Regions from separate parts of the Paenibacillus sp. AN1007 genome, predicted to be linked through region 2. Evidence: riboswitches for the same ligand, from Rfam matches in the RefSeq annotation. Region 2 holds a riboswitch; the other holds the start of a gene.
The links. A riboswitch is a leader RNA that binds a small molecule or an ion and turns the genes downstream of it on or off. The one in region 2 is predicted to bind FMN.

Region 1 (16,339 bases), 440 kb from region 2:
TTCTGGATATCATGATGCCGGGGATGTCGGGGGTTGAAACATGTGAACAGATTCGTACGTATTCCAACGTTCCGATCCTGTTCTTAACTGCTAAATCGAGTACCTTGGATAAAACGGAAGGACTTCTGGCAGGCGGGGATGATTACATGACAAAACCATTTTCCGAAGAAGAGCTTCATGCCAGAGTTATTGCTCAATTGCGAAGATACAAGATATATAAGGAGAAAAAAGAGAGTGGGGATACCTTTCTTGTTGGAGGCAGGTTAAAAGTAAATGAGCATTTTAATGATGTCTGGAAAGAAGGACAGCAGCTCAAACTGTCAGATCTGGAGTATCGCATCCTGAAACTATTAATGAATAAACGAAGCAAAATATTTTCTGCTCAAAATATTTATGAAAGCGTCTGGGAACAGCCGTATTTCTATTGTTCGAACAATACGGTCATGGTGCATATTCGCAAATTACGTGCCAAAATTGAAGATGATCCGGCACATCCGGTCTATATCCTTACGGAATGGGGGAGAGGTTACCGTTTTGGCACACCGTAAATTTACGCTCAGTAAGAAACTGGCTTTGCTGATTTTGATCGCTGCTGCCGTTAGTGGTCTGCTGTTTGTAACGATGCAGAAAATCAGCAATGATTTAATAGACAGATATATGAACTCGGAAGCTTACTATGAGAGTGAGACAGCCAAATCCATTGCAAAATTCAGGCAGTACGCAGCGGCGAATCATCTATCGTCAACGGATCGGAAGGCATTTGGGGAATGGGTGAAAAAAGAAAATTACATTATGCTCACCATTTTCAAAGACAAAGTACTCCAGTATGATTCCAATTACTCGGCTGAAGATGAGGCGGCCTACGGTGTAGAGCCTGAAACACGATATGCTCAGAAACACTCCTATCCCGTTATGTTCAGTGACGGAGAGGGGAGAGTAACCGTTGACGGTTTTTTCTCATCCCGATATTACGATATCGTTTTTACCCTGGAGCTGCTGAGCGCCACAATTTTTTTTCTATCTATTGTCCTGCTGGGCATTCGTCGAAATCTCGCTTATTTGAGAACGATTCATGAGGAAATTCACATCCTTGAAGGCGGGGAGCTGGAGTATGAGATGACGATTCGAGGTCACGATGAACTAGCGATGATCGCTGAGAGCATCGAGGAACTTCGTAAAGCTTTTCTGGACAAGTTGGATGCGATCGAAACATTACAGGTGGAAAGCCGCAGTCTTGTGACTGAAATGTCTCATGATATGCGGACTCCGCTGACTTCCTTGATTATGTATCTAGAGTTCGCCAAGAAAGAAGAGGGAGAACACAGTCATTACATTTCCAATGCATACAGCAAAGCGATTCAGCTCAAAAAGCTGTCCGATAATTTGTTTGATTACTTCCTGCTGCATAAAGAACAAGAGACGGATCTTGAGAGCATTGCTGTACAAGACGCCATTTATGATCTGATATCGGATCAGATTGCGGTCCTGCGACAGGAGCATTTTGAAGTTCGCATTGTTGGGGAACTGCCGCAGGTATATATTATGGTGAATCTGGAGGAGTTGGGGCGAGTGTTCGATAACATTTTGTCCAATGTGTTGAAGTATGCGGAAAGGAAGCATGAAATCTGCATCACTTTTGAATCCGATCCGGAAATGTTTGATATCCGAATGACCAATAGGATTAAAGTTCCTGAGAATTCTCAGGAAAGTACAGGACTTGGTGAGAGAATTATTCACCGGATAATGAATCGCATGCAGGGTGAGTTTACAAGAAAGCAGGAGGGTACGTACTATAATGCGATCATGAAGTTCAGAAAATCAAAGGTCTGATCATGCAGCTGATTTGAAATGTAAATTTAATTTAGATAGAAAACACCAGGGGTTTAAATTACATCTGTGGAGGAACCATTATGAACCCGGTAGAGAAGCCAACGAAAGGCACCTTATTTGCAGCCAAACCAACGTTTACTTCACTTATGCTCACGTATCAATCGATGGTCTGGAGATTAGCTTCACGGTATTTTCGAGATCCGCAGGATCGGGATGATATCGTGCAGGAGACATTCTTGAGAGTGTACACACATATTGAACAGATGAACACCCAGAAGAACGTTGTGAACTGGATATATACAATTGGTAAAAATGTATGTCTCGATGATCTTCGTAAGAAGAAGAGACAGCATTCGGCCCCGCCTCCGCTTTATAGGCAGGATAACGGTTCCTCTCAGGATGCCATATACGAGGTAATATCCCGTGAACCTGGACCAGAGGAAAGATTAATTCAAAGTGAGACAGCCGCGGAGCACAAACGCCGCATCAATGATGCATTTCATCAAATACCTTGTAAATGGAAACCATATGTATATCAGCGGTACTGCTTGGAGATGACAGTGAAAGATATCAGTGCATTGAACAGCGTACCCGAAAATACGACTAAAACCTATCTTTTCCGGGGAAGAAAACATATGAAACAGCAGTTAATGGACATCACATATTGAAATAGGAGTCAGCACAGATGAAAACCAAAACATTATATAATAAATTCCGCAAAACACCTCACATCTTACAGGCGCTGCTGAATATTTGCTTGTTCTTTTTAGCTCTCGCTCTCAGTGCACTATTGATTAGTGAGACATGGTATATCGTTCAAATCGTGTTTAAATCCTTTTTCACTCGCGAAGATAGTTACTATGAGATGTTGTCCGAATTGCTTGTTTTCTTCTTATACTTTGAATTTATTGCGTTAATTGTGAAGTACTTCAAATCTAATTTTCATTTTCCGCTCCGTTACTTTATTTATATTGGGATCACGGCCGTTATTCGTTTAATTATTACCGATCATGATAAGGCGATGTCTACTTTCTGGTGGTCCATGGCGATCCTGGTTATGGTTTGTGCTCTTTTTATAGCGAATCGGCGCAAAGATCATCAAGATCATTAAAGTTAACAGAACGCAGGAGCTAACGAATATGAAAAAGGTAATTATTGATGGTCAAGCGATCAGAAATTTAGAGGAGCTGCGCGCTGTGCTTCAGAATGAGTTTTCACTGCATCCAGCGGATTTTGAAACTATGGATACGCTTTGGGAAGCTTTAGTATGGCATGTACCTGTGCCGGTTACGCTGGAATGGATCCATTTTAATAACAGCAGAGCTGTGCTTGGACTTTATGCAGATCAACTGATGAATTTACTATATGAAATCGACGAGCAGCTGGAAGAATTGTTTAGATTCAGTGTAAAATTATAAAAATTCAACATATGAAAAATTCACAATAGAAAACCTATTCCACTCCATTGCTGCATTAATGTTCAAGTGTCAGTTTATCTCTCCTCCCAACTTGAATATTGTATAAATGGAAATCCACATACCAAAAGGTAAGTCAACAGAAAAAGCTGCTTCTTTCTTTAAGAAAGGGCAGCTTTTTCGCTTTGTATATGCACTTGGTCCAGTTAGAAGAGAGGGTGCTTGTCTTAGAAAATGTACTGCCAAAGTGCAGTCATGAACTTGTACAAAAAGTAGAATGAGAATCCGATCAGAAGCACTCCTGCCAGGCTGGAAACGAGCTGTACCATCTTTGCGCTCATCATTTTGCGTGTAATGGAAACGATGGTGAGCAGCCCCAGATCATGCAGGAGAATACCACATAATATCCCTACTGCCGCGATGATGAAGCTCAGCTTGCCTGCGGATTGATACGAGTCCGACAATACAACGCCAAAGACAGAAACCCAGAACATTAGATTGCCAGGGGAGATGGCAACCAATAAACCATTTCGATACGTTCGCCAAAAGGAAGACGGAGCATGGGCTGCTTTCCCGTCCGTAGTGGCGAGGTTCAAATCTGAATTACGAATGGAGTCATAACCCAAATAAGCCAAAAAACCTGCACCAGCCAGCCATAATGGAATCTGCACCAAGGGGATCGACAGAATTGAAGCGAACCCAAAATACATTGCGAGAATCAAGACCGTATCCAATGTCATGCCTCCCAGACCCACTGCCCAGCCATGAAGAAATCCGTTTCGCAGCCCCTGTTTGGTCATCTCTACCGTAATTGCTCCAACGGGCATGGCAATAGCAAGACCTATGAGGATGAACTTAATATATATTTCCATAATCATTCCCTTTCTGTAAAATGGGTCAAGAAAAAACAACAGCTTGTCCACTTCACAAGTTTTTTGTAAAACAGTCTATGTATCTCTCTTCATCTCTTCACATGGATTGCAGAACGGCAGCTCTCCTCAGATCATTGGCTGGTATACAGCTTATTCGGAGGAGAGCTTGTTTAGAATGCTGATTCTATTCTTTTACTTTTTCCCGCTGCAGTGAGTGTAAAAAAGGGCACTTGGTGGGCGTAGTATCGTCGTCCCGTAAGAAATATTGTTTGTACTCCAGATTGCCTTCCGATCCGTATTGTTTTAATTCAGGATGGGCGGGAACCGTATCATAGGCGGCAAGCCGAGCGCGTATTCTAGGAGCAACAGCTGACGCCCGCTGGGGCTGCTCATTCCACAAGTCAAGTACCCAGCGTGGGGTCATCGCCAGCATAAAGTACGGAAAGTGCCTGCTTTGCCGCGAGATATGTGCTGGCGTACCGCAGTAGACGAAATAACGTTCATCATTGTAACAAAATTCCCACAAAGGATTCTCCGGGTCTTCCGGAATATCTTCCGGCCATGCTTCGGGGTCCAGACTTCGCAGCTCACTTAGAAGGTTCCAGAATGATTGTTCATAAGTAAGTACATCCTTCATCTCTTGATCCTGTTCGAAAAAGATGACCAGCGATGAATAATTTCCGAAAGTACGGGAAACCGCTCCATACTCACTTACCACTTTCGATAACTGCTCCGCAGGAGAAGCATTTCCAGACTGAAAAATAAATCCGTAGCGAAGATGACCAAGTGCATACGCCTGAGTTGCTGGGATACAGGGAAATCGTGCCTCACGGTCACTCATTTTGGCGGAAAACAAGCGGTAAGCATCCCTTTGCCATAGTTCAACCGGAAGCTCCTCATTTTCCATATCAACCGAAGAAAACAACAGCGACATCTACAATCCTCCTTTTACTTTACTTATAGGATATAGCCTGCAGGCAAAATGGTGACTGTCCATGTCATGCGAGTGAATATTGTTAGATAACCCAAACCGAAAGATTGCTAAATCAGGAGCACATATCATTAGGGAAATCGTAGAAAACTAGGTTTGCAAGCAAATTTAGACTGATGGCCTACCATGTTTTTCTATCGTGAAGACCTGATTAATCTGATTGTACCGGACAAACCCGATCCGGCTGCAGCGAATGTGTTACAGGAAACGCTGGGTGGTCAGTTCGGTGAAATGCGTACGATGATGCAGTTCTTTTTTTAGAGCAGCAATTTCAGGGGCAAAGCCATGCAGTATAGAGATCTGATTCGCCACCTCAGGGCCATCCGCTTCCTTATCTGCCTGAGCTTCCGAATGAGCACAGTTCTGGTACACATGATCTTAATGCCTAGCGAGCAGAGGGATGGCTTGACTTACGAGTGTCTCTAGCAAATGTATCCATGAGAGAAAGAGATCCTTCGGGATCTTTTTTAGACTTTTGCAGTGAAAATAAAAAGGAGCCCATCACAGGCTCCTTGTGTGTTGATATCTAATTCATCCATTCGGATACATCTAGATACGATTATGGTTTGAGAAATGGCCGAAGGATTGTCCTTGACCTTGAATTGAAGGGTTAGGCGTATTGTAAGGTTGATCCATGTAGGATACGTGCTGTGAAGAAGTATTTGCCAGCTGCTGAGCAAGGTTAGAGATCTGCTGCAGCTGCTGAATCGCTGTCTGGTGCCCTTGCAGCGCCGTTTGGATAATTTGAGCAGCTTGCTGCTCGCGTTGAGCCAGCTGTTCGAGCTGCTGGGCGTTGCTCTGTTCTTGTCTGAGCAATTGCTGATACTGCATGGAAGCTTGCTGTGTTTGTTGTGTCAGCTGTTGAGCCAGCTGAGTAATCTGCTGTGTTTGGGAAAATGGATTCATAATTGTTCCTCCTAAGTGTGTGAATTTACCTGTGTATTATGCTGAGAGGTTTAACGAAATATTCAGGGAGATGTTTTCGGTTGTTTAGGGAAGGCTATCTGTTGCGACGAATATAGATGGGAGAGGATTGACGAAATGGGTCAGGCTTCAGGAAAGTCATCGGATGAAAAAAAACTGAAATGGTGGCAGCTTAGTCTGCTGGGCGTTGCGGGCACCATTGGTACAGGCTATTTTCTCGGCTCCAGTCTAGCTATTAAGATTGGCGGACCCGCGGTAATTATAGCTTATGCACTTGCAGCGTTGGGTACATATGTTGTATTTGATGCATTGGCACGAATGACTTCAGATCACCCCGAGCAGGGGTCGTTTCGCTCTTATGCGAAGAAGGCCTTTGGCGCTTGGGCGGGTTTTGCCAGTGGATGGGTCTATTGGTTTGCCGAGCTTCTCATCATGGGCAGTCAACTGGCCGCACTATCCATTTTTTCACGCTTTTGGTTTCCTGCGGTGCCGCTGTGGATCTTTGCCGCGGGTTATGGCATTGTCGGTTTATGTATTGTTTTCTTTGGAAACAAAGGATTTGATCGGGTGGAAAACGTACTAGCGGTAATTAAAATAGCTGCTATATTCATGTTCCTTGTTCTCGCAATCGCACTGCTTGCAGGCTGGATTGGAGGCACAAAGTATGCACACAAAGTGCCGCTGGATATGGCCTCCATTTTCCCAAAAGGCGGTCTGGGGTTATGGGCTGCGTTCCTCTTTGCGTTCTATGCGTATGGAGGCATTGAGGTGCTCGGCATTATGTCGTACCGTTTGGAAAAACCAGAGGATGCACCTAAAGCGGGCAAGTTTATGCTTATTTCGCTGTCTGCCGTGTATGTCGTATCCATTGGACTTGCTCTAACGATGGTGCCGCTGTCTGCTTTTAATCCAAAAGAAAGTCCGTTTGTGCTCGCGCTGAGCAGCGATCATCTTGCTTTTGTGCCGCACTTGTTTAACGGTGTTCTCATTGTGGCCGGGTTCTCGACGATGACTGCATCGTTATATGCGGTAACTTCCATGATGATTACGCTGGCGCAGGAGGGGGATGCTCCAAAAATGTTTTCAAAGAAATGGAAGGAGAAATATCCGCTCTTCGCGCTTTCTCTTATCGGATGCGGTCTGATTGGAACGATTCTGATGTCACTGCTGCTGCCAGGGAAAGTCTATGAATATGTAACAACAGCTGCGGGTTTGATGCTGATGTATAACTGGCTGTTCATCCTGCTTTCGTCAGGAAGATTACTGAAATCAAGTACACTGGATGTGGTCAAACGATGGACCGGCCTAGTATTGATCAGCGCCGCTGTAACCGGTACTCTTTTTCACGGCTTAAGCCGGCCCGGTTTCTTTATCAGTCTGCTGCTTGTTTTCCTGATTGCTGTAAGTGATATCATCGTGCAGCGTGTGCGCAGGAAAAAACCATCCGCTGGAGGTAAAGGACAGCAAAAGAAGGCATCCTCGGAAGAGAGCAGCTTTTCGAAGCGAACCGGCTTTCACATTACAGGTATTCGCAAGCAGAAAAGCAAAATCAAGTGAAAAATAGAAACTGGAATGCTTTAAAACCGAAATAACATCCAAACGCAACCAGGGATAAGCCGGAAATAATCGCAAACCCTTTAAGTAATGATGGTGTAAGGTACTTCCGAAAAAAGCTGACGGCTGCTGCCATAAACAAATCCCACAACAGTACACCGAAAATAATGGCTGCACTGTAAAGAAGCAATTGATCCATTGTAGAGGTATGAACCGTTCTAGCCAGAACCGAGCCATAGATTCCCAGCCAAAACATGATGGAGAGAGGATTAAACAGCGACATCAGGAACCCCTGCAGGAAAGATCTGGACAGTTCCGAAGAGCCGCTGCGTATTGGCTCGGAGACCAGTGATCCTGATTTGACTATCCTTCGACCCCTGTATACAGCAATACAAAACTGCCGAACATCCATAAAAACACCTGCACATATGGAAGCTCCAGCAGATGAATGACCCCGAGATAAACGATCAATGTAGATGATAGCTGCTGCTGCGGCACCTAGTCCAATAAACCAGGCGGGCATGAAGCCTCCCCTTACACCTTTGTCCAATTGTGCGGCGTTAACGGGACCGATGGGGGCAGAAAGCGTTAATCCCAGAACAACATAGCCAATTAAAAAAGAAATAAACATGATCCTCCTTTCGTATAAACTATGTTAGTATGTTCAGCTTGCTGATTTTGTAGGACAAGAGCCAAGAAGCTGCTGAATCCGAGCTGGTGATATCGACGTCGACGGAAACGAGCATATTCCCATTGAAGTCGCTGATTTAGCGGCTTTTTATTTTATTGCCCTAAATTCTTGTCCCGAGCCAAGGACAAGAACTTGTACTGAACAGGACACAAGACCGCAGCCAATTAAAGATTAGATATATGTCTAATGATATTTATGGTTAATTGGAGAAGGTGCTTGATGAGCTGGAAAAGGCATCAACTGTTATATCATTCGATCAAACTCTTTTTATAATTAATTATGAGAAGATATTGTACAATTTCCTAAGGAGGTATGACAGATGCTGATTCATATTAATTTAGAAATTAGAGATGAGGAAGTTCCTTCTTTAAGAGAAGCAATTGGTTGGGAAAGAAGAGATGATGATTATCCAACCTTATTTCAGAGATGCAATTTTTGGGCTGGAGCGAGAGATCCTGAAGGAGTGCTCATTGCTTTTGGGTATATTGCTGGAACAGGCTTGGAACATGGGTATATGGAGGACATAATAGTACATCCAAAATATCAAAGGAGAGGAATTGGCCAACAGCTTGTAAACGAATTATTAAATGAGTCAACCGTACGAGGCTTAAGAATAGTAACTTTGACATACAGCAGGGTACACAAGGCGTTTTATGAAAAATGCGGATTCGCACCTACTCATGCTGGAATTTGGAAAGAGGACCCTATGTAGACTATCGGATAATAAAGACTTTGAAAGTTCTAATTTCAATCGCTATCATCCATATTGTTTTTTACCTTATATCTGGCCATCAGATCATCAAGGAAATTGTGGCTATATGGGGGAAACAATTCACCTTTTCCTGTTAGGTAGTTGGCCGACTTCGGTTAGTGTACAGATGGTGACGGAGGTGGAGATGTTGTGTTCATCAGCAGGTGGGGGACTCGGATAAAGAGACAAGGTTATGTGGATGAAGAATACTTGGATTACGAGTCTGGAAATGAGCTGCTTACTGAGTAAAAAAGGCAGAGATGAGGATTATCCCTGCCTTTTTAATGTTGTGTGTGTGTTGTGTGCCGTGTTAATACATTGTTAGATATCGCAATTACTAGTCTGACGATATTACGAACTTAAGGAAATCATCTTATTTACTTCCCATCCGGTCGTTTAACTTGCAGCGGAGGGGGAATGAGCCATCCTTTTTCTTTGCTCAATTGAAGGATTCGAACACCCAGTGCAGTCTTGGTAACATGATACTTGGCAAAAAGTGCACCGATATCCTCACGGATGGATTGACCAATGACTTGACTCGCAGCCACTAATCCAAGAGCTGTATCCGCCGCAATTTTGGCACCAATTTCCGGATCGGTGAATCTTGCACCGGGCGGAATATCTTCCAAAGCTACAGCAGGTCTCTCGGGAAGAGTTGGTGCGGGGGAGATGCCGTTTTCGGTAAGCAAAGCGTCACATTCCTTGATCTCCAGTCTGGCCTGATCGAGCATGTCATCCAGAATTTTCTTCAAATCTTTGTCTCCTGCATGATTCATATAAGCCTGATAACAAGAGACAGCGCCTTTAGCCGCCATGGAGCACTGCCAGACACTGAAAATTTCTCCATAATGCATTGGCTCATTTTTGGGATTACCGCTTAATATTCCCATTGATGATCCCTCCCCAGAAAGTAATTTTTTTCACTAGTTTAGGGTTCTCATGATCCACACATTTTATCCGGTTTGAAGTTAATATGAGTTAAGAATACATCATAATAATTATGTAAACTAATAACTGCTCGCTAGCTATTTGTATTTACAAATATGGAGCTGTCTAGATGCTGAAGTTTGCGTATAGGCGAAAAAGCCAGCAGTTTAGGCTGCTGACTTTTTCGATTAATGTAAGTTTTAAGCTTACGTAGAGGACGGAAACATAGGGTTGCCCTTCATTCCAATCCACAGTTCGGATGATTCGAGCTGCCCGGCCAGATGTAACAACCAATCTTCATGCCCTTTGGTCGCCATAACTTGCACACCCATTGGCAGACCTTCTGCAGTCAGATGCAGTGGAAGACTGATTGCAGGCTGACCTGTCAGATTCGCAAGCTGTGTAAAAGGGGTATAGGTCAGGCTGGGCTTGAACATATCATAGATCAGCTCTTGCTGCGCTGTTTTGCCCAGATCACTGACACACATCAATTGTTGGATTCGTTCTGCATGAGGTGTCAGTTCTCCTACCCGTGGTGCAGGATAAGCATTGACGGGTGAGATGTAAAAATCAAACCGTGCAAACAACGAGGACATCTGCGCAGCTGCTACGTCCCATTCTGCCAAGCTGTGCACAAATTCGGCAGCGGACACTTTTTTGCCGGCTTCAGCGAGTACCCATGATTCAATCTCCATATCATCCGCAGTGAGGGACCGTCCTAGGCCATGCTCCATAGAAGAGATCATCGCGGCCATCTCACCGCTGTTCATCATGTAATAATTCTCCATGAGCCGTACACCATTGACTGGACTTCGTTTTTCTTCCACATGGTGGCCCTGAGCGTCAAGGAAGTGAACAAGCTTCATTACGGCTTCTTTGGCGTCTTCGCTGACTGGTGTGCCAACCGGGGAGTCCGTAGTATAAGCAATCCGATATTTACGCTGATGCGGATAATTCATGTCCGCCAGATAACTTCCAGGAAATAACGGAGCTTGGAAGGCAGCCTCTGGTTGTATAACTTGCAGTGTATCGAGCAGTGCAGCACTGTCTCTCACCGAGCGGGATAAGGCAAAATCAATCGAGGCTCCCTGCCACTGCCGCCCTACACCTGGACCAACGGGAGTACGTCCCCGTGTCGGTTTCAGTCCGAACAATCCGCTGAATGAAGCGGGGATTCGAATGGAGCCTCCGCCATCGCTTGCGCCGGCAAGAGGTACGATGCCTGATGCTACAGCGGCAGCGGCACCGCCGCTTGAGCCGCCTGGGGAATGATTCACATTCCATGGATTGCGCGAAGGCCCATGCAGCCATGGCTCTGTTATATTTTTTAACCCGAACTCCGGCGTGTTTGTATGTCCTATCACAATAAAACCTGCTTCCTGCAGGCGGTTAACAAAATTGGAGCTTCGTTTCGCACGATGCTCATGGAATAGTCGAGAACCTGAAGTGAGTAACTCACCCTCCAGCGACTGAGAAATATCTTTAAGCAGCAGGGGAACACCCGCAAAAGGCTGTTCTCCGGGACGAACAGTGCCGGCTTGCTGCCGAGCACGGGTTTCATATGTACGAATAACCGCATTAAGCTGCGGATTCACTTCTTCCAGACGTGCAAAAGCCGCTTCGAGCAGTTCAACCGGGGATACTTCCCGGGAACGGATCAGCTCGGCCAAGCCAATCGCATCATAGGCTGTATAGGAGAATGAAGACATTAGTAATCGTTCCTCTCTAAAAATAGTTCCTGAATATTGTCCTCTGTAAATGTATGTTTCAAGTGCCATAAATCATCGTACCATCCTAAGAAGCAAAAGACAAAACAAGCCGGGAAGATCGTAAAAAAGCACTGCTCACCTCATAAGGTGAAACAGTGCTTTAGCTGCTTAAGCCGGGTGGTACGTCATGATTACTCCGTTCGAAGTTTTGGTGCGGCTTCTGCCATCGGTGCAGTACGTTCCTGCTGCTTCGAAATTGCAAACAGCGCAATCCAGATCAGGATAAAACCGAGGAGCTGCTCCCAAGTTACCAGTGTACGGAAAGCAATCCAGTTCACCAGCACGCCGGCCATCGGGAAGCTGAGCTCTGCAAGTGTGGCAACGGAAGCTTTCGTAGACGATAATCCTTTGTAGTACAGAAGCAGACTGAGCAAACCTGGCAATAGTGCCTGACCGAGAATGTTGAGTATAACGGCAGCTTGTGCCCCAGTACCTGCTGGAAGTGTCCACGGAGCGCCCTCGTTCCAGGTCATGAAAATCAGAAGTGGAAGTGCCACAACAAATCGGAGGGAGGTAACCGTTTCATACCTTGCCTGCCCCAGCATTAGTCGACCCATTACCGTAGATCCGCCCCATAAGGCTGCGGCACCAAGAGACAGCAGACTGCCTGCATGAATCCAGTTATTCCAACTGCCCAGCGGTAGTGAAAAGCCGAACGTAAGCAGGTATGTTCCTGCCAGCGCAATGATAAACAGTCCTCCGAAATGGCGCGGCAGTGTTTCTTTTAATAAAAGCTTTGCGAGAACAATCGCGAAGAGCGGCTGCATTTTTTGCAATAACAATACGGTGTTAGGATCATTATGGGTGAGCGCCAAAGTAAATAATACGGTCGCAAGTGCCGAACCACCCCATGAGATAAAGACGACAGCGATCCAGTGACGAGCACGCAGTTTTTTCAGATCATCTCGAAACTTCCAGAGTACCGGAATCGCGACAAGACTGACGATGATATGTTCGATCAGTACAATCTGTGTAGAAGTCATCGTTTTCAGCAAAATAATGCGAAATAACGGGTCTACCCCCCAAAGGGCTGCCCCTAGTACAACAAGCCAAAATCCGGTATTACTTCGTTCCTTGCGATACCTAGTTGGTGCTGATGATGTCTTTTCCATATTCAGGACTCCTTCGTCAGAACACGGAATCTTCAGTTGGCAAAATCGACAAAATCCCCCGTTCTGGCGTACGCCAAATAAACGGGGGACCATTCAAAGACAAGACGTCAGAGAAGAAAACTTCCCGTAAACGGCCTGCCATTGTGTTGATCTTCTCTCATCCGGACTGTACCGTCGGCCTTGGAATCTCACCAAGTCAGTCGCTGTCTGTAGTCATAACCACAAACAGCGAGTCGCGGGCTGGTTCTTCAAGAACATCACCGCCGGTCGGGAATTTCACCCTACCCCGAAGATCCTATTCAATTAATTAATATATAGTATTGAACAAGTTGTAACCTTATGAAGTCCATCTTATTCCTGTAAGCGCTAGCAGTTCAAGTGTTTTTTTAGAAAACGATACTCCAGCATCCCTGCTGTCTGCGGAGCAGCACGATCTGACCCGCATGATAAGCATCGTGCAGGACCCATCGGGCAAGGGTTTGAGCCCAGTTTTCTTCAGAATCCTTATAAGGTTCCTCAAGTTTAGACTCCTGTAATGCGGTAAGGTGATCACGCAGCTGCTCTGCCAGTGCACTGGTACGCCTCATGAGCATACTCCAGCCAGCATGGTTTGAAGGGTCGCCAGGTTCGCCAAACGTAGCTGCGTTCGATTCCGCAGCGGGTTCAGATGGAGTTTGGCCCTGAAGACGTTCCAGAATCAGCTGGTTGTAATAATACATATGATTGACCAGCTGCCATATGCTTAGTCCTCCTGGATAAGGAACCCAGGCTGCTTGCTCTGCGGTCAGCCCTTCAAGAGCCTTCGACAATGGAACGATCCAGTTACATTGATTCCAGGTATCTTCGTTCTGAATAACCAATACGTCTAATGCCGTTGTAACAGACTTTTTCAATGCGTTTCATTCCTCTCTTGTCGGACTCATCTCGTTCTTACGTCTTGATGCTTGTAACTAGCTATTATGAATTTAAATGGTTACAATTAATATAACACAATTCGAATAGATGTAACCATCTTATTGGTTTTAGATTGTTACTATTTTGATCGGAGGTACTCATGGATAGATTATGGACCGATTTTGTAAACAGCGATTACCATGATTGGCGCGGTGGGAACCGATCGGAAGACAGGCTGGGGAACGCAGGCTGGCAGCGGGATTTTCTGAATCGTTGGCAATTAGAAGCGCCAGTACCCGCATCGGCTGAAGAGGAATCCACCATGAGAAGATTCAGAGATGAACTGCAGTCTCTTGCGATTCGTGTGTCTGATGGAACTACCTTATCCGACCAGGATCAACAATGGTTGAATGATTTTATGCAGGCTGGCGGTGTTATCCGACAACTAGTCTCACAGAACCAAGGATTGAATGTAGTGCTGGTTCCCGTCCATACCCATTGGGTTCAAGTCCTGGCAGAGGTCGCTGCTGATTTTGCCATGACGCTGGTAGAGGGCGAAGGCAGGCGAATTCGAAGCTGTGATAACCCGGACTGTCGATGGATATTTTATGACGCTACTCGCAGCCGGACACAGAAATATTGTGATGATAAAATGTGCGGTAATTTAATGAAGGTAAGACGCTTCCGAGCTCAACGCAAAATGGATTCCAAAGAAGGTAAGTAGATAGCGGAATGATTTTCCACAATTTGATAATTATTTACACTTGATATATAATGTATATATACTAGCGAAATTATAGTCAAAAGAAGCAAGAAGCAAGAAGCAAGAAGCAAGAAGCAAGAAGCAAAGAAGAAACAAAGAAAGAAACAGTAAGCTGCGAATAGGAAAGAAAAAATGTACAGCAATGCGGATCAGATCATTTTACAAACCATTACGATTGGAGAGGTGTCTTATGGGGACAAGTTATCTATTGAAAAACGGTTGTGTATTATCGATGGATGCTCGTATTGGTCAGTATAACAGGGCAGACGTACTTATTCAGGGTAATTTGATTGCAGCCATTCAACCGAATATTGAGGCAGCAGCTGCAGATGTAGAAGTCATCGACGAGTCAGACATGATTATCATGCCTGGATTGGTGGACACACACCGACATATGTGGGAGTCACTTGTCAAAACCGCCGGAACCAACTGGTCGCTGCCCGTGTATCTGCAGAATCTGTACTATGGAGCCATGGGAAGTAAGCTCCGTCCTCAGGACAGTTACATCGCCAACCTGCTTGGATCATTGGAAGCGCTTAATGCTGGTGTGACAACGGTGCTGGATTGGAGCATGCCTTACTCCCCGGACCATACGGATGAGCTGATTCGAGGGCTGCAGGATGCAGGAATTCGAGCTGTGTTTGCCCACGGTGTTCCTGGAGAAACCGAGTATTGGAACCGGGAGAGCAGACTTTCCTATCCGGAAAATATCAGAAGCGTTAAAGAGCGATACTTCTCCTCCAACGATCAATTACTTACATATGGTCTTGCCATCCGTGGCCCGGAGTTCAGTCACTGGGATACCACGGTCAAGGATGTTCAGCTGGCAGAAGAACTGGACGCCATTTGTTCGATGCATGTCGGTTTTGGCAGTTGGGGGGCAGCCGATCGTTCAATCAGCCGAATGCATGAGGCGGGACTGCTGAGTCCCCGCATCAATGTTGTTCATGGAAATACGATGGGCATGGATGAATTCAAAATGCTGGCGGACAGCGGAGCATCCTTGTCGGTCACACCGGAAGTCGAGATGATGATGGGGCATGGCTACCCAGCCACGGGATATTTTCTGGAGCATGGGGGGACACCAACACTGGGGGTAGATGTAGTGACCTCGACTGGTGGAGACATGTTTTCACAGATGAAGTTCGCCCTGCAGGCGGAACGTTCCAGAACCAACGAACTGCTGCTGCAGCAGGGAGAGATGCCGGGTGAACTGAGCCTGCAGGCAAGTCAGGTACTGCGATTTGCAACGGCTGCGGGTGCGCGGGCTTTGGGACTGGAAAAGAAAACAGGCTCCCTTTCACCTGGAAAGGAAGCAGATTTGATCATGATTTGCTCAACAGATCTGAATCTGTTCCCTGTGCATGATCCGATTGGGGCGGTTGTGCAGTTTGCCAATCCATCGAATGTGGATACCGTTTTTGTCGCCGGGAAACCCGTGAAGCGAGATGGCAGGCTGCTGGATGTTGATCTGCATGAAATCCGCCGCAAAGGGATGCAGAGTACCGAATATCTGCTGACACAATATCGGATGTCTGACGCGGATCGGATTGTTTTTTCGTAAACAGGGTCAAGATAAAATAAAAAGAGTCGTCAATTCAAAACGGCTCTTTTCTTTAATAGATTATGCAAAGCGGCTATCTTAGATAACGAACGGAGTTAAATTTAGATATGTTGACAAATATAACGCTTTCCTCTAAGATAGCCATATAAGTTAATAATGAATTTAATCAGGATTGTTACTGATCAGCAGGCAAGACCGATTGATAATGCAAACATGAAGAATTGTATTTTTTCATGTCTGCATAATTAATGGTCTTTTTTTGTTGCTAAATTCTGTTAACGT
Region 2 (16,339 bases):
TGTTATCCCCAGATTTTTTGAATCCCCTTTTCCAAAGGGGAAAATCCGGTGATAAGCGTATGCTTTCGATGCAGCTTTCTTTCAGAAAGCTTTTAGGCGAGCGCTTCGCTTTTCCAGGTTTTTTCTGTCCTCTCCGTTAACGTGTAAAAGAATTGTTCCACCTATATAGACTCTTGTCATAGATAACTGTGAACATCCTATGAACAATTATAGCGAATTTCGTCACAAAACTGCGGCGGTTTTATGAAAATTATGTGTCCTCACATTACCTTTTTTTCATTTTTTTGGCGGGTTCGGATTTTGCGAGTGTAATTAGATTGTTAACTTCCTCTTTACTTAGGTTACGAGTCAGCCCACGTTTCAGGTTTTGCAGCAAAATGCCTCCAAACGAAATGCGTTTCAGCCGGGTTACCGGATGGTTAATTGCCTCAAACATACGTCTTACCTGACGATTTCGTCCCTCATAGATCGTAATGGAAATCACAGCTTCATTGGCAGCTGTATCCACATCTTTATACTCTACTTCAGCTGGTGCAGTCATGCCGTCCTCCAGCATAATTCCATTTTTCAGCTTTTCCAGTTCTGTACCATGAGGTACCCCTTTAACCGTTGCCAAATAGGTTTTGGGTACGTGATGCTTCGGGTGAGTCAACAAATGTGCAAATTCACCGTCATTGGTCAGAATGAGGAGCCCTTCTGTGTCGTAATCCAAACGCCCTACCGGATAGACACGCTCTTTAACACCCTTCAGATAATCGGATACAATTTTCCGTCCTTCCGGGTCTGATGCACTTGTAATTACACCTTTTGGTTTGTTCAGCATCAAGTACACTTTTTTCTCACTGCGAATCGGTTTTCCATTAACTGTAATCATATCCTCTTCGGGGTTCGCTTTCGTACCCAGTTCAGTTACGACCTCCCCGTTAACTTCCACTTTGCCGGACAGGATTAGTTCCTCACTCTTGCGGCGGGATGCAATGCCTGCCTGTGCGATAATTTTTTGTAATCTTTCCATGTTTGTCATGTCACCTCACACTAATGATACCCATCCAACCGGGAAATCACAAGGATTATCCGATGTTTTTGTCAACAGGCGGGCTTTACCGCTGATTTTATGTGCTCCAGCGTTGATATTCAGCAGTCGGGTATACAAAAAAGTTTACCCTCACCATGTCTGAACTCATTCAGACCTCGCAAAGGTAAACCTTCCTCATTCCAGCTTATGCTGTATTTGTTTTTAGTTCGAAACCCTGCCCGCGACCTGAATCGGCTTTTTCGCGGGTGACGAAGCTTCTTTTATAAATGCCTGCAGTGTTTTTGAAGTAATAAAATACGTTCGTCCGTCATATACAAAGGTCATCATGCCGACTACCCGATTATTTTGATCAAGCACAGGTCCGCCAGAATTCCCCTGCGCCATCGCTTTGACAATGCTGCCCATGTCTGATTTTCCAGGAACATCCATATCACGAGAGCTGAATACCCGACTTTTAGCTATGGTGTTGTAAGTTGAAGGGAATTCATCATCCAATATCACAAGATCTCCGGACGTATTTTTGGGAAATCCAATCGTGTAGACCACCTGATTATCCCTCGCATCGGCGAACTTCACAGGTTCAGCGTCAATGGGTTTGTCCAGCTTCAGCAAGGCCATATCCGTTACCGGATCGGTTTTGATGATTTTAGCTTTAACAGATTTATGGAGGGCCCCCGGGCTCGCAACCGTCAGGGTTCCTTTGTCTCCGTCTGGCAGTTCTGCAATATCCTGAACGACATGATAGTTGGTCAGTACTTCGTCTTTAGATATCAAAATAGATGTTCCAACATCATAATAAACCAGATCCGGCTCATTGGCTTTGATCAAACGTACATTTACTACCGGAAAAGAATCGGCAGTCAATGCCAATTGAGCGCGCAGTGGTTTGTCAAAATAACCGGTAAATTGTATCGTCTGTTCGGCCTGAGCACCTGCTAATCCTGTTGAACCTGCAAGCATCGTCATGGCGAGCATACCAGCCAACCCAAAACGGAGCGTTCGTTTCCAACTCTTCTGCATGTCTCACTCTCCTCCGTTTATATTCTAGCATATCTAGTATATCGGAAGGAAAGGAGCTTTCATTTAACCAAAAACAATCAAGCAAATAGCAAGTGCGGCAATAAAGCCAACAACGTCCGAAAACAATCCCACTTTGAGCGCGTACCGTCCGTTACGGATGCCTACTGCCCCAAAATATACAGTCAAAACATATAAAGTCGTATCCGTGCTGCCTTGAACGGTGGATGCCATCCGGCCAATCATGGAGTCAGGACCATACGTTTTAATGAGGTCGGTAGTAAAAGCGAGCGAGCCTGTACCGGTTAGCGGACGTAATATGCCGAGAGGAAGCACTTCTCCAGGCACACCCATCCAGGAAACGAGCGGAGTGAACAGACTGATAACAAAATCCAGCGCTCCCGAGGCACGAAAAACGCTGATGGCAACCATCATACCTACGAGATGGGGGATAATACTAACAGCCGTCGAGAAGCCATCCTTGGCCCCATCAACAAAGGATTCGTAGACCGGGACCTTTTTGGTAAACGCATATAATGGAACGAACGCGATAATAACAGGGATGGCCCAGACGGAAATCCAGTTAATGAAGGTTAACAAGACTGCTCATCCTTTCATGCCAGGATTACCGCTATGGGATACCCGTGGCGGTCTGCGTAATGCTCGGTTTCGATACCAGCGGTCTGCCATAATGGCCGCAAGTGTAGCAATAATGGTAGCCATTAATGTTGTGCCTACAATTTCTGTGGCGTTGGCAGATTGATAATTCAAGCGGATGGCAATCAAGGTGGTGGGGATAATTGTAATACTGGCGGTATTCAGGGCAAGCAGCGTGCACATTGCTGGTGAAGCTGTCTGTTTGTCCGGGTTAAGTTCCTGCAGCTGCTGCATGGCTTTAATCCCCATCGGGGTAGCCGCATTCCCGAGTCCCAGCAAATTGGCACTCATGTTAGACAATATGTAACCCATAGCCGGGTGGTCTTTCGGTACATCGGGAAACAGAAATCGTACAGCAGGTCCAAGGAGCTTGGCAATGCGTCCCAGGAGACCAGCATCTTCGGCCATTTTCATCATGCCCATCCAGAAAACCAGCACACTGATCAGACCAAAACATACGGTAACACCCGTAGCCGCACCATCGAATGCTGCTTGGGTGACGATTTCAATTTTCCCGTTTACTGCTGCAAAAGCAAACCCGATCAAGATCATCATCAGCCAAATCAGATTAATCATTGGAACCATCCCTCCTCTTAGACAGCAAGCCCCAGCTGCACTACATTTGGTCAAGGTGATAACAGTCGGCTTAGCACAGCTTTCCATGCCGAAATCCATGTTACAGAATCTCCGATGCCGCCCAGTGCATCATCTTCAATTTTCGGCTCGGGTGGAATGTAACTTCCTTTACGATACACCGGTATGGAGCCAATAAATTCGCCTTTAAGATGCATATCGACCCGACCCGCCAAGCCAAATGTAGGATCAGTTGACTGTTCTTCCTCAGCTGTAGTCCCCTGTGCACGATTGTCGAGCAGAATCAGCTTTTTGGTTAAAGATTCCTCTTCCCCCTTGGCGAGCGGGTATTTAAAACCACGCCCGGTTACAAGTTCCATGTTCTGCACGGGCTGTTCCTGCTCTGCAATCTCGACCAGCGGAAAATGTTCAAAGCCAAAATCCAGCATCCTTGCATGGTCATTCCAGTCATCCCCATCATTAAGCGTCACTGCCGCCAATTGCTGTCCATCTCGTGTAGCCGAACTAACCAAACATCTGAATGCTTTTTTGGTGTAACCCGTTTTCACACCGTCAGCACCCTCGTACAAACGAAGCATTTTGTTTTTGTTATGCCAGGAATATTCCCAGCTTTCATTGGGATTTGGAGCTGATTTGTTTTCTGTTGCAACGATGCGTTTGAACACCGGGTTATGGAGTGCATACGCTGTTAACTTCGCTAAATCATTCGCTGTGGAGTAATGACCTTCTGCATCAAGTCCGTGAGGGTTCATAAAATGGGAATGCGTCAAACCGATCTGCTCTGCCTTTCTGTTCATAAGCAGTACAAAACCTTCTTCCGATCCGCCGATATGCTCAGCGATCGCTGAAGCCGCATCGTTCCCTGAACGAAGCATAAGACCATATAACATATTCTCAAGCGTCATTTCCTCACCCAGTTTGAGATACAGTGAAGATCCCTCTTTGGCAAAAGCGGAGGACGTCACCTTGACTTTCTCATCTAACCTGCCTTCTTCAATCGCAACGATGGCTGTCATAATCTTGGTCAAACTTGCAATGCGCAGCTCCTTGTCCCCATCCTTACTGTACAAAATCCGTCCTGAAGTCACATCGATGAGGGACGCACTTTGCGCATGAGTAGATGGTCCGGTAACCGCTGCTTGAACCGACGGTGGGCCCATTAATGAAGAAAACAGCATTACTGGCATAAGCACACCTACAATAACCTTCATGATTTTTTTTCGCATCCACATTCCTCCGGGTCGCTTGGAATCTTGTACTATCCTATGTTCGGACAACCTGGAGTATGTCCCGCACAGGTAAAAACAGCAAAAACCCCTCATGCACCGCAGTGCCGGAGGGATTTAAGATTGCGGCTCAACTATACGTGGTATGATCCGTTTCCACTCGAACATCATGTTCCGTTGTTCCATGATTACGATGACGGAACATCTCCTGAATACGATCGAGTACATAAGGCGTAGAATCAATCAATTTCTCGAACAAGTGCGTCGAATTATCCAGCGGCACGATGTGTACCCCCTGTTTGCCTACGACTAAGAAAGCGATCGGGCGAATGGATACACCACCGCCGCTGCCGCCGCCAAATGGTGAAGCGACCTTCGCGGAATGAGCATGCTCTGTCGCACTTGATGTGCTGCTGCCTTTTCCATCACTCACGTTGAAATCACTGCCGCCTGCTGCAAAGCCGAATCCGACTTTACTAATTGGCAAAATAACGGTACCATCCGGTGTCTCTACAGCATCACCAACGATTGTATTGACATCCACCATGGCCTTGATATTTTCCATAGCAGTTTCCATTAAGCCTTGAATTGGATGATCTGACATCTGTATTCCCTCCAGTTTCAATGTAAACTATACAAGCTAAACTAAAAATGGGTGCAAACAATTAGTTCAACTTATAGGTTTTTTGATCTAACCATATCATCCCCAAACTTGCGGGAGTTATGTAATGCAGGGAACCCGATATAACAGAATGATTCTTTTACAACCTGTTCAATCAATTTGCAAGCTACGTTTCGGATGTATGAGAATCTTTATCCACGATGTGCTTCCGTTTCTTTTTTTCCTTATGTTTACGGCGCTGCTGTTGAAGAAGCTTAAACCACATGCGCCACCCGCCCTCAACCTGCAGCACTCGTGTAAGAAGTCTCATCCCTGCAGCCAAAATCGCCATCATGCGAATCCGAAGTTTAAAATCCAGTTCCGTCCTGAATTCCATTTCTTCCGACCACACAGGAAGAACTTCAAGATCAGGCACTGTTTTGAAGCGCATCTGATAAGTCAAGAAACCAACAATCATTGATTTGACGCTCCACAACCAGCCTGACAGCATGGCCGTATATGCAGCATCTCCCACCCCAACCGCCGTAGACCAGAACAGATTCGTAATATACACCCGTTTGAGTGTCTGCCTGACCCAAATTTTAAGGGCCTCCGTCGCTTTAAGCATAACTTTGACATCCTTGGCCCAGCCTTTTACTTTTCGTTTGTTCACCTGCTGACTCCCGAGCACTTCTCCTCTGGAATGATTCATGGACTGTTCTGTTCTAAGCAGGAAGCCCTCTCTCATATTCCGGAAAACAATGCTCGGAATCTCGTAGTTCATCCGCACGAGACCATACAGCAGCCGAACATGAATATTCGCATAGTCATCGCTCTTATGTTTGCGAAACAGAACATGCACATGAACATTTGAGATGAGGACTGCGGCAATCAGCAGTGCGATGAACAAACCGATTCCTCCAAGCCAGATCCACACAGGCCTTACCTCCAAGCCCTCAATTCTTTTCATGCATAGTATGGCATTTTTCACTGGAAAAAATTCACGTTTGCATTGAAATTCACCATTTTTTGCCGAACATCACTTGACGGGTATGATGCTTGATCAATCCACTTTGCAAATAATATACAAAAAATAAAGGGACAAAGCAGATTTATATCCACTTCGTCCCTCTATGTTCTTACTAATCAACGTTAATTAGGAGGATGAGGATGAATTCGAAGAATCATCCTGCGAATCTGCCGCACGATCTTGTTCTAGAGACCCGGCATTATCTTCGTATCCAAGCTCATGCTGCCCGCCTTGATCTCCAAAGTTCGTCTGCTGTATATCCAGCTTGTTGAATAACAGCTGCGTTTCTTCCTCCAAATTTTCGGAGTCTTCAAACAACCCCGGTTCCGGAAGGTCCTTGATCGAGGCCAGTCCGAAATAATCGAGGAATGACTTTGTCGTTCCGTACAAGATTGGACGTCCGATCGCCTCCGCTCTACCCACTTCAACAATGAGATCCTTGTTCACGAGTGTATGGATAGCGCGCTCAGATTTCACACCACGAATCTCCTCAATTTCCACACGTGTAATGGGCTGACGGTAAGCTACAATCGCCAAAGTCTCCAATGCCGCTTGAGATAACGACGTGCGTGCAGGAGAATAGGCAAGCTTCTCAAAATACGATGCATGTTCTGGCAGCGTGCCAAGCTGCACGACACCTGCTATCTTCAGAATCTGTACACCACGCCCCTGCCGGGAGAAATCAGTGATCATCTCCTCGATGGCATCCGTGACCAGTTCCACCCGCTGGTCGACAATCTCGGCAATCTGTTTGACACTCAGGCCTTCTTCTCCGGACAAAAACAGCAGGCCCTCAATAATCGACTTCAATTTCGGAAAATCCATGATTCGTTGTTTCCCCTCTCCACTCCATAACGATATCCTCAAACAACCGCTCCTGATAACAAACAATTTGCTTCATCTTCATCAGCTCCAGTACCGCGAGAAACGTCACTACGATCTCATGCCGATAAATCTGATCATCCATAAGCTTGGAAAATAATAATCGCCCTCCAGGTCCTACCCGCTCCAAGGCACCGACAACTTCACGTATACGGTCCTTGACCGAGATTTCGTCCCTTTTGATCCGGGTAACTGTTGTGCGCTTCTCAGCCTTGCGCAGTGCTTTCTGAAACGCCGCGATGAGATCAGAAGTATGCAGACCCTGCACCGGGTTCGACTGCTCCTCTACAGGCATATAAGGGCGCAAATCCTCGGGTTCTTTGGAAAAAATAAGGCTTCTCTCCCATTCCCGTTCATGGAGATGCCGCGCAATTCCTTTATATTTGCGATATTCGATAAGACGTGCTATCAGTTCGGCACGCGGATCATAATCTTCTTCTTCCATATAACCATAATCCTCGAAGTCCTCGATTACCGGTGGTTTAGGCAGTAAAAGTTTGCTCTTGATGGACAGCAGCGTTGCTGCCATCACCAGAAATTCACTTGTAATATCCAGTTCCAGCTCCTGCATGGAATGCAGATACGCCATATATTGATCGGTAATATCGCTGATGGGAATATCCTGGATGTCGATCTCAGCCTTGTCAATCAGATGAAGCAGCAGATCCAAAGGCCCTTCAAAAGTCTCCAGTTTGTATGTAACTACCGTCACTAGACGAATCCTCCCGCCAGAAAAATAAAAAACCCTGCCAGCCGTTCGAACCCGGTCTCCCGATTTCGTCTGCGCAAAGCAGGGCACTACTATTAAATAAGCACTATTTTAGCTGTTTCGTCAAGTTCGCCATTTCGATAGCAGCTGATGCAGCATCCCAACCTTTGTTGCCTGCCTTCGTTCCAGCACGCTCAATCGCCTGTTCAATGTTCTCTGTAGTAACGAGTCCAAAGATGGTAGGCACGCCTGTTTTCAGGTTAATCGCTGCTACCCCTTTCGCCATCTCGTTGCAGACATAATCATAATGCGTCGTGGAGCCGCGAATGACCGTTCCGAGTGTGATGACCGCATCATATTTGCCGCTTTCGGCCATTTTCTGCGCGATGAGCGGAATTTCGAATGCACCCGGCACCCAGGCTACATCGACTTCATTGTCCTGCACGCCGTGACGTTTGAAAGCATCCAGTGCCCCGCTGAGCAGTTTGCTGGTAATAAATTCGTTAAAACGTCCAACAACTACGCCATATTTTAATCCTTCTGATACCAAATGTCCTTCAAAATAGTTAGGCATTATCGTCATCTCCCTGTTGATATAATAGGTTCATGGGTACTGAATTACCCTGTTCATTTTGTAATATTTACATATTGGTAAACTACGTTTATTCGTTATTGCTGTTCGTTCTGCTCGATGTCATCAAACTTAAGCATGTGTCCCAATTTTGCCTGCTTCGTATGAAGATAAGCCGTGTTGTCCTCGTTCTCCTTCATCTGAATCGGCACACGCTCCACGACTTCAAGCCCATATCCTTCCAACCCTTTAATCTTACGCGGATTATTCGTTAACAAACGAATCTGCCGAACGCCGAGATCCTTCAGAATCTGCGCGCCGATACCGTAATCCCGCAGATCGGCAGCAAACCCAAGCTTCAGATTGGCATCCACTGTGTCCAGACCTTCCTCTTGGAGCTTGTATGCTTTGAGTTTGTTGATCAGACCGATTCCCCGGCCTTCCTGTCTCATATAAAGCAGCACACCATTGCCTTCTTCATGAATCTGTTTTAGAGCCGCATCAAATTGTGGACCGCAGTCACAGCGATGAGAATGGAACACATCTCCCGTCAGACACTCCGAGTGAACACGTACAAGTACGGGTTTGGAACCGTCAATTTCGCCTTTCACCAGCGCCACATGTTCTTTGTTGTCTACTGCATTTGTGTATGCCACCGCCTGAAATTCGCCGAAATCCGTCGGCATACGCACGGACACTTCACGCTGCACCAGCTGTTCCTTCTCATTCCGGTAACGAATCATGTCCTGTATGCTGATCAATTTCAGATCGTGCTTACGCGCAATCTCCTGCAGATCCGGAAGTCTCGCCATCGTACCGTCTTCCTTGATCACTTCGCAGATCACGCCTGCTGGATATGATCCGCACATGATTGCAAGGTCAACGGCAGCTTCGGTATGACCGGCACGGCGGAGCACGCCTCCATCTTTGGCAATCAGCGGGAACATGTGACCCGGCTTGCGGAAATCGCTGCTCTTGGCATTGGGATCAATCAAACCTTTGACCGTAATTGAACGCTCATGAGCCGAGATCCCCGTCGTTGTCTCCATATGGTCTACCGAGACGGTGAACGCAGTCCCATGGAAATCTGTATTTTGCTGCACCATCGGTTTCAGATTCAGTTCGTCTGCACGCTGCTGCGTAATCGGTACACACACCAGTCCTCGGCCTTCGGTAATCATGAAATTGATCACCTCAGGTGAGGCCTTCTCCGCCAAAGCGATAAAATCGCCCTCGTTCTCCCGGTCCTCATCATCAACTACGATAACTGGTTTACCTCTCATCAGATCGTAGATGGCTTCTTCAATTGAATCCAAGACGGATGGTTCCGATTGTTCTGACATTGGCGCACCTCCTGTTTTTCGTTTTTTGTACACTCATTGGTCAGGCAAAACCGTGATTCGAAAGAAATTCCTCACTGATGCTTCGCGGTTTGCTTGTATTCGTTTCCGCATGACCTCTGCCATACTGCAGCAGGTGATCGACGTATTTCCCTAAAATGTCACATTCAATATTGACGGTATCTCCCGTCTTTTTAATGTTCAGTACGGTCTCACCAATGGTATGAGGGATAATCGAAACAGTGAATGAACGCTGCGTTGTCTCTACAACCGTCAGGCTGATGCCGTCCAGCGTTACAGATCCTTTCGGAATCAGAAACTTGAACAGCTCACTGTCATCCGGTTTGATTTCAAATACAACCGCATTCTGATCTCGTGTGATGCTCCCTATTACGCCAGTCCCATCCACATGTCCCTGAACAATATGACCGCCGAATCGCCCCCCGGACAGCATTGCTCGTTCCAGATTCACCTTACTGCCGGATTGAAGTTGACTGAGATTCGTATGACGGTACGTTTCGGGCATGACATCTGCTGTAAACCCGCCAGCCTCCAGCGTTGTTGCCGTTAGACATACTCCGTTAACCGCCACACTGTCACCAATCTTTAAATCGTCCATAATGACTGCAGCACTGATGTTCAGCACCAGGGCTTCACCTTTACGGCCAATGCGCCGGATCTGACCCACTTCTTCCACCAAACCCGTAAACATACTGCCGCCTCCCTATCCAAAACGATGTATACAATAAGTCTTCTTTATTAATATGATGCTGCATCCTCGAGTTGTCCCGTCCAGTCGATTATTCCGGCCAAACAGGAATTCCGCCAATGCTGATATTATCTCCAACTTGCTCGATTTCCAGCTGATGCAATTGTATGGCCTGGCTCATACGCTCTACACCTTCAAAACGGAAGCTGCCAGGAGTATCATATCCGCCCACAATCTTCGGAGCGATAAACATAAGCAGCCGATCCACAAGCCGCGCCTCCAGCATTGCACCGTTTAATGTACCGCCGCCTTCCAGCAGAATGGAGCCAATCTCCCGTTCTCCCAACTTACTCAGTCCATGAAGCAAGTCGACACGCGGCCCTGGTCCGCAGCGAATAACTTCTACCCCGTAAGCTTCAAGACGCTCTGCGGCTTCCTGGCTGGCCTCATCTGTCGTAAGCACCCAAGTTGGTGCAAGTCCATCCTTGACCATTTTGGAACCTACGGGCAGACGCAGCTTGGAATCCACAACAATTCTTACCGGGCTGATACCCTCGACCTGCAGACGAGTTGTCAGCTCTGGATTATCCGCGATAACCGTATCTACCCCCACCATGATGCCTTGATGACGGTGGCGGAGCGCATGTACGATCTCACGTGCCGGCTCGTTGGAGATCCATTTGCTGTCCCCGCTGCGTGTAGCAATTTTGCCATCCAGCGTAGATGCTGTTTTGAGAGTGACAAAAGGCAGGCCTGTTGTAATAAACTTGATAAACTTTTCATTCATGCGTCTGCCGCGTTCGCGCAAGACACCCACTTCAACCTCGATACCTTGTTGTCGAAGCATACTGATGCCTGTGCCAGACACCTGTGGATTCGGATCTTCACAACAGACCACCACCCGTTTGACCTTCTCGTGTATCAATCGTTCGCTGCAGGGTGGCGTTTTGCCATAGTGACTGCAGGGTTCAAGTGTTACGTATACTGTACTGCCTTCTGCATCACTTCCTGCCATATTAAGAGCATGCACTTCCGCATGCCCTGTGCCTCTCTTCAGATGGCTGCCCAGGCCAACCACTCTTCCATCCTTAACTACGACACATCCCACGACAGGATTAATTCCAGTCTGTCCTTGTGACCGTTCTGCCATATCCAGTGCTAACGCCATATAAAATTCATCATTGATCATTTCCATATATTGTTCACCCCACGGTTATAATCTTGAACTAAAAAATCCCCACCGAACATTCCGTTCCGGGTGGGGATGATGAGAGACAACTGTCATCTACAGGAGGAAACGTGTACAACATACCGCCGCTTGACCCAAACTGCATTTTCAGGCAAGTGAAAACAAACACATACCTTGTTGAATACAAAATTCAGGTAAAGAGTTCTATAAGACGATAGTATGTTCAGAAAAACTTGTTAGAGACAAGCCTTCCCCGCGCAGCGTCACGTCTATTGCTGACGGCTGTGCAGCATCACTCCTGCGGAGTGCAGCCTGCTAGGCATACACTCTCTCCTTCTCCCATCCAGACTATACTGTCGGTTCTGGAATTACACCAGATCAGCCATCTGCCGAGGCAGACAGGTCACGGACTTTGCCATGTAATGGAACTGTAATCCATAACATGATGCATCACCGCCGGTAGGGAATTACACCCTGCCCTGAAGGATCGCTTTCGTTATTAATTGGATGTTAGCACTTTAGTGCCAAAAAATCAATTTATTTTTGTTTCTTTTTGTCACATACTAACTTTTAATAAGCATAAAACAGCAAAATCCGCGTCTCAAGCGAGACCCGGACTTCTACAATTCCCTACAAGCACACTTACAAGTCTGGAAAACACCAGCTTGCCATGTGCCTCAAATCCTTTGCAGCGTGGAACGGAACACTCTCAGGTTTGGGCTGGGAAGCAGCAGGAGCTGGCATATCCCGGGCTACTCTTCTAACCCAACTGGTCGAGTCCATGCCGATGGCCGAGCACTGCCAGCGCTCATCCGACCTTGGACGAACAGTCAGAATAAGGTCTTCTTTTCCCGGCATATCGGTGAATACGCCATCCAGATATTCGACAATGGCACGTTTGTCCTTCACTTCGTGACAGTATACAGTAACCCAAGAGCCACTAAGTGCTTTTACTGCATATACGTCTCCAGGCTGCACTTCACCTGTACCAGCATCGGGAGATTTTTTCGGCACCTTCGCTTTGGCACGCACACTTCGTCTGCTCTCGAACGCGCCAACAACGGTGTCAATCGCTGGAGGATTGGGTTCGGGTTTGTCCTCAAGTGATACATCGCTGCAGTCGAAGCCACTGAAAATTCGGGACAGATTATCCTCGTTTATTCCGATAGATGAATCCCACCATGCCAGTGGAGCTTGAACCTCAACGCGGGTATTGGGCCTCTTGTCGCGTTCGGCATACGAAGTGAAAGCCGTAATCATGCCGGGCTGCTCTGGCGTGTCCAGAATGCCGACCAGCGCCAGCGTTTCAAGCAGGTCGCGGTAAACATATACCTTTTTGGTAGGCAGAAGTTGTTCTTTTTTGAGCGCATCCGCAGCCTTGCTGTAACGGGTCTTAGGCGGCAAATTGCGCAGCACCGTTAACACGGCGCGCAGCGTCCAGCGATCATATTCATTCGGTACAGGAAGCTCTTCCGAAGCGGCCATCTCTCTTAGAGCAAGTACATGTCCAAATATGTCTCCATCCAGCGGTGTGCCGTTTGTCATCCGCCAGTACCACTGAAGCGATGTGTCTACTCCGTCATTCACATCCAAACCACAGATCTGGCACTTATGACTGGAAGGATACGGTCTATATTTATGATCAGGTATGCTGGCTGCGATCAGTTTTCCTGTAAGAAGTGAACGCCAGATCATTGGCGCTGACCATAGAGAAGCCACAAAAGCCTGAGCAGTCTCCTGAAGTGTCCAACGCTCAGACAATGTTCTCAGTTCTCGGATCGTCTCCTCATGCTGCGGTCTTACAAAGTGATTAGGCTCATGACCAGCAGACTCTAGTGCCTGTAATTGTTCCGCCGATACGTCCTCTGGCACATTGTGTCTTGAAGCACGCAGCTCCTCGTCCCAAATCGTGCTCTCACTATAAATGTTTTGAAGTAATTTAAGCTGCTGTACAACATCTAAAGTCAAAGTAACAACATCCTTTCACAGTAGTTCTGAAAACATGTAAGCTCAGTATATCCAGTAGGCTGTCAAACCTCATGTATTCGGTTTCAACAATATGTTCCTAGCTAGAATAACCTACGTTCAACTCATCCCGCCAGTTCCTTTAAGCTTATTTTTGGTAACACATCGCAAGGCAATTATGCAAAAAAGTCGTACAATGCACAAAACCCCTGGTACTTCCGTAATAGGAATGTACCAGGGGTTAACTTGATGCGGTTGACCAGCTTCAGTTGAAATTAAACTTCTACTACTTCAACAGTTTCCATTTTGTCGCGGCCTTCAAATGCATCAACAAACTCCATACCTTTGCTTACTTTACCAAACACGGTATGCTGTCCATCCAGATGCGGCTGCGGTTGGTAGCAGATGTAGAACTGGCTTCCGCCCGTATTGCGGCCTGCGTGTGCCATTGCGAGCGTTCCACGCTCATGTTTGTTCGGGTTAATCTCACAGTTAATTGTGTAACCAGGACCACCGGTACCTGTTCCGCTAGGGCATCCGCCTTGAGCTACGAAGCCCGGGATAACACGGTGGAACACCAGACCGTTGTAGAAACCGGAGTTTGCCAGCTTTTCAAAATTTGCTACTGTGTTCGGAGCTTCTTGATCGAACAGGTCAATCAATACTTCTCCGCCGTTTGCCAATTTAATTTTTGCTTGTTTCGCCATATGTAAATGACTCCTTTCAATTTTGAGCAGGGTTAATTGTGACGCAGCACTTAACTTGAGGTCAAGCATTACAGCACTTTTCTTAGTTTACACCGAAAAGAGCCGAATCGCAAAAGAAAGAACAGCTTTTTTTGATTTTCTGTTCTTTTTGGTTGGATACCTACATGCCGTACAGATACGCAATAGGCACAGCAAAGGACGGAAAGGATATGCCCCTCCGTCCTCTACAATCAGTAAAATCGAGTCTTGCTATTCCGTGACTCAGCTTGATGAATTAACGAGTAACCGGTTGTTTGCCAATACGTGCTGGAACGAGGTCATTTTGAATAATGTCCTGGTAGGACTCGCGGCGTACGACAACATCTCCTTGGCCATCTTTGACAAATACAACCGCTGGACGACGAATCCGGTTGTAATTGCTCGCCATAGAGTAGTTATATGCGCCTGTGCAGGCTACAGCAAGCAGGTCTCCACTTTCCACTTTAGGCAGGTCCAGATCCCAGATCAACATGTCCCCGCTCTCGCAGCATTTTCCAGCGACAGAGACCGTCTCTACTGCCGCTTCATTTGCACGGTTGGCCAGTACAGCTTCATACTTGGACTCATACAGTGCTGGACGTGGATTATCCGTCATACCACCATCTACCGCTACATATTTACGCACGCCTGGAATGTCTTTGCTTGTGCCAACCGTATACAATGTTGTACCGGCCTCACCCACGATACTGCGGCCTGGCTCAACCCAGATTTCAGGTACAGCATAACCGATTTGGGCAAAATGGTTTTTCACCGCATCCGTAATCGCCTTCACGTACTGTGCAACCTCAAGCGGTGTATCTCCGTCGATATAACGGATTCCGAATCCTCCGCCAAGGTTCACCACTTTGAACGCCACGTTCAGACGCTCATATACACTTGCTGCAAACTCTGCGACCCGCTGTACCGCCATCTGGAACCCTTCAACCTCAAAGATTTGGGAACCAATGTGAGAATGCACACCAAGCAATACCAGGTTGGATTGTTTGGATGCAAGTTCAATCGCTTCAAATGCTGTACCGTTGCCGATATCAAAACCGAACTTGGAGTCCGTTTGTCCTGTCGAAATATATTCATGCGTATGCGCCTCAACCCCTGGCGTTACACGCAGGAGGATGTTTACTTTACGATTTTTGTCCGCTGCGACAGCTTGGAGCAGGTGCAGCTCGTTAAAGTTGTCTACTACGAAGCATCCAATTTCAGCGTCAAGCGCCATTTCGATTTCTTCGAGCGTTTTATTGTTGCCGTGGAAATGAATGCGTTCAGCCGGGAAACCCGCCTGCAGTGCCGTGAACAGTTCTCCATCGGATACAACATCCAGGGAAAGACCTTCCTCTGCTGCAAGTGCACACATCGCCATAACACAGAATGCTTTGCTCGCATACGCAACCTGGAAACCCAAGCCTGAAGCGCGGAATGCTTCCATGTACTCCCTGCAGCGCTCACGAACCAGCTGCTCGTCCACAACGTAGAGCGGAGTTCCGAATTGTTCTTTCATATCCGTAACGTCTACTCCACCAATTTCCAGATGACCCTGCTCATTTATTCTACTTGTACCGTGTAAATACATCGTCTGCATTCCTCACTTTTTGTATACTGGAACAGTTACTATTCCATTGATTTTACACCAGTATATCAAATTAAGACGGGAGATGAATGGATTTTTCGGCACATCATTTGTGTTTTTTACTTTTTTGCAATTCGCCATCCGGATCATCCGACATCTTCGTGTTGTCACGCGTTTTGTTGAACGATGGACGTTTCTTGCTAACAAGCAATGGAACTCTGAACAAAAAGCTGCCAAATGCCTTTGCATTAAACGGTATAAATGGCCACAGGTAGGACGAGTTGTATGAACGATGAATCGTCATCGCTATAATGAGAAGTGTTGTTCCAACCACCAAGCCTGGCACTTTAAATATTGCAACCGCAATAAGCAGCAGCAGCCTGACCAGTCGATTCGCAAGCCCTAACTCGTAACTCGGTGTGGCAAACATTCCAATCGCCGCAATGGCCATATAGAGCACAACTTCATTGACAAAATAACCTGTCTTTACCGCAATATCTCCA

Region 1: linked by a shared signal. The riboswitch ahead of ABXS70_RS09850 (DMT family transporter) and the one ahead of ribD (bifunctional diaminohydroxyphosphoribosylaminopyrimidine deaminase/5-amino-6-(5-phosphoribosylamino)uracil reductase RibD) in region 2 are both predicted to bind FMN.

Annotation. Positions count from the first base shown of each region.
Region 1 is NZ_CP159992.1:2,143,382-2,159,720, forward strand. It holds gene ABXS70_RS09780 (response regulator transcription factor) at 1-548, shown strand, start outside; gene ABXS70_RS09785 (HAMP domain-containing sensor histidine kinase) at 535-1,830, shown strand; gene ABXS70_RS09790 (sigma-70 family RNA polymerase sigma factor) at 1,911-2,498, shown strand; gene psiE (phosphate-starvation-inducible protein PsiE) at 2,516-2,941, shown strand; gene ABXS70_RS09800 (barnase inhibitor) at 2,970-3,248, shown strand; gene ABXS70_RS09805 (LysE family transporter) at 3,473-4,117, opposite strand; gene ABXS70_RS09810 (YqcI/YcgG family protein) at 4,302-5,051, opposite strand; partial or broken gene ABXS70_RS09815 (manganese catalase family protein) at 5,235-5,366, shown strand; gene ABXS70_RS09820 (AMP-dependent synthetase and ligase) at 5,658-6,014, opposite strand; gene ABXS70_RS09825 (amino acid permease) at 6,150-7,589, shown strand; gene ABXS70_RS09830 (LysE family transporter) at 7,582-8,217, opposite strand; gene ABXS70_RS09835 (GNAT family N-acetyltransferase) at 8,597-8,989, shown strand; gene ABXS70_RS09840 (DUF3231 family protein) at 9,406-9,918, opposite strand; gene ABXS70_RS09845 (amidase) at 10,162-11,664, opposite strand; gene ABXS70_RS09850 (DMT family transporter) at 11,856-12,836, opposite strand; FMN riboswitch at 12,982-13,134, opposite strand; gene ABXS70_RS09855 (DinB family protein) at 13,223-13,729, opposite strand; gene ABXS70_RS09860 (ABATE domain-containing protein) at 13,891-14,454, shown strand; gene ABXS70_RS09865 (amidohydrolase family protein) at 14,684-16,057, shown strand.
Region 2 is NZ_CP159992.1:1,701,311-1,717,649, reverse strand. It holds gene ABXS70_RS07830 (pseudouridine synthase) at 266-1,015, opposite strand; gene ABXS70_RS07825 (serine protease) at 1,238-2,056, opposite strand; gene ABXS70_RS07820 (spore maturation protein) at 2,120-2,653, opposite strand; gene ABXS70_RS07815 (nucleoside recognition domain-containing protein) at 2,660-3,286, opposite strand; gene ABXS70_RS07810 (D-alanyl-D-alanine carboxypeptidase family protein) at 3,337-4,482, opposite strand; gene ytfJ (GerW family sporulation protein) at 4,661-5,134, opposite strand; gene ABXS70_RS07800 (DUF2953 domain-containing protein) at 5,319-6,068, opposite strand; gene scpB (SMC-Scp complex subunit ScpB) at 6,288-6,986, opposite strand; gene ABXS70_RS07790 (segregation/condensation protein A) at 6,955-7,755, opposite strand; gene ribE (6,7-dimethyl-8-ribityllumazine synthase) at 7,859-8,326, opposite strand; gene ABXS70_RS07780 (bifunctional 3,4-dihydroxy-2-butanone-4-phosphate synthase/GTP cyclohydrolase II) at 8,422-9,666, opposite strand; gene ribE (riboflavin synthase) at 9,707-10,375, opposite strand; gene ribD (bifunctional diaminohydroxyphosphoribosylaminopyrimidine deaminase/5-amino-6-(5-phosphoribosylamino)uracil reductase RibD) at 10,464-11,567, opposite strand; FMN riboswitch at 11,889-12,052, opposite strand; gene ABXS70_RS07765 (hypothetical protein) at 12,204-13,529, opposite strand; gene ABXS70_RS07760 (peptidylprolyl isomerase) at 13,802-14,233, opposite strand; gene lysA (diaminopimelate decarboxylase) at 14,508-15,839, opposite strand; partial or broken gene ABXS70_RS07750 (spore germination protein) at 15,943-16,339, opposite strand, start outside.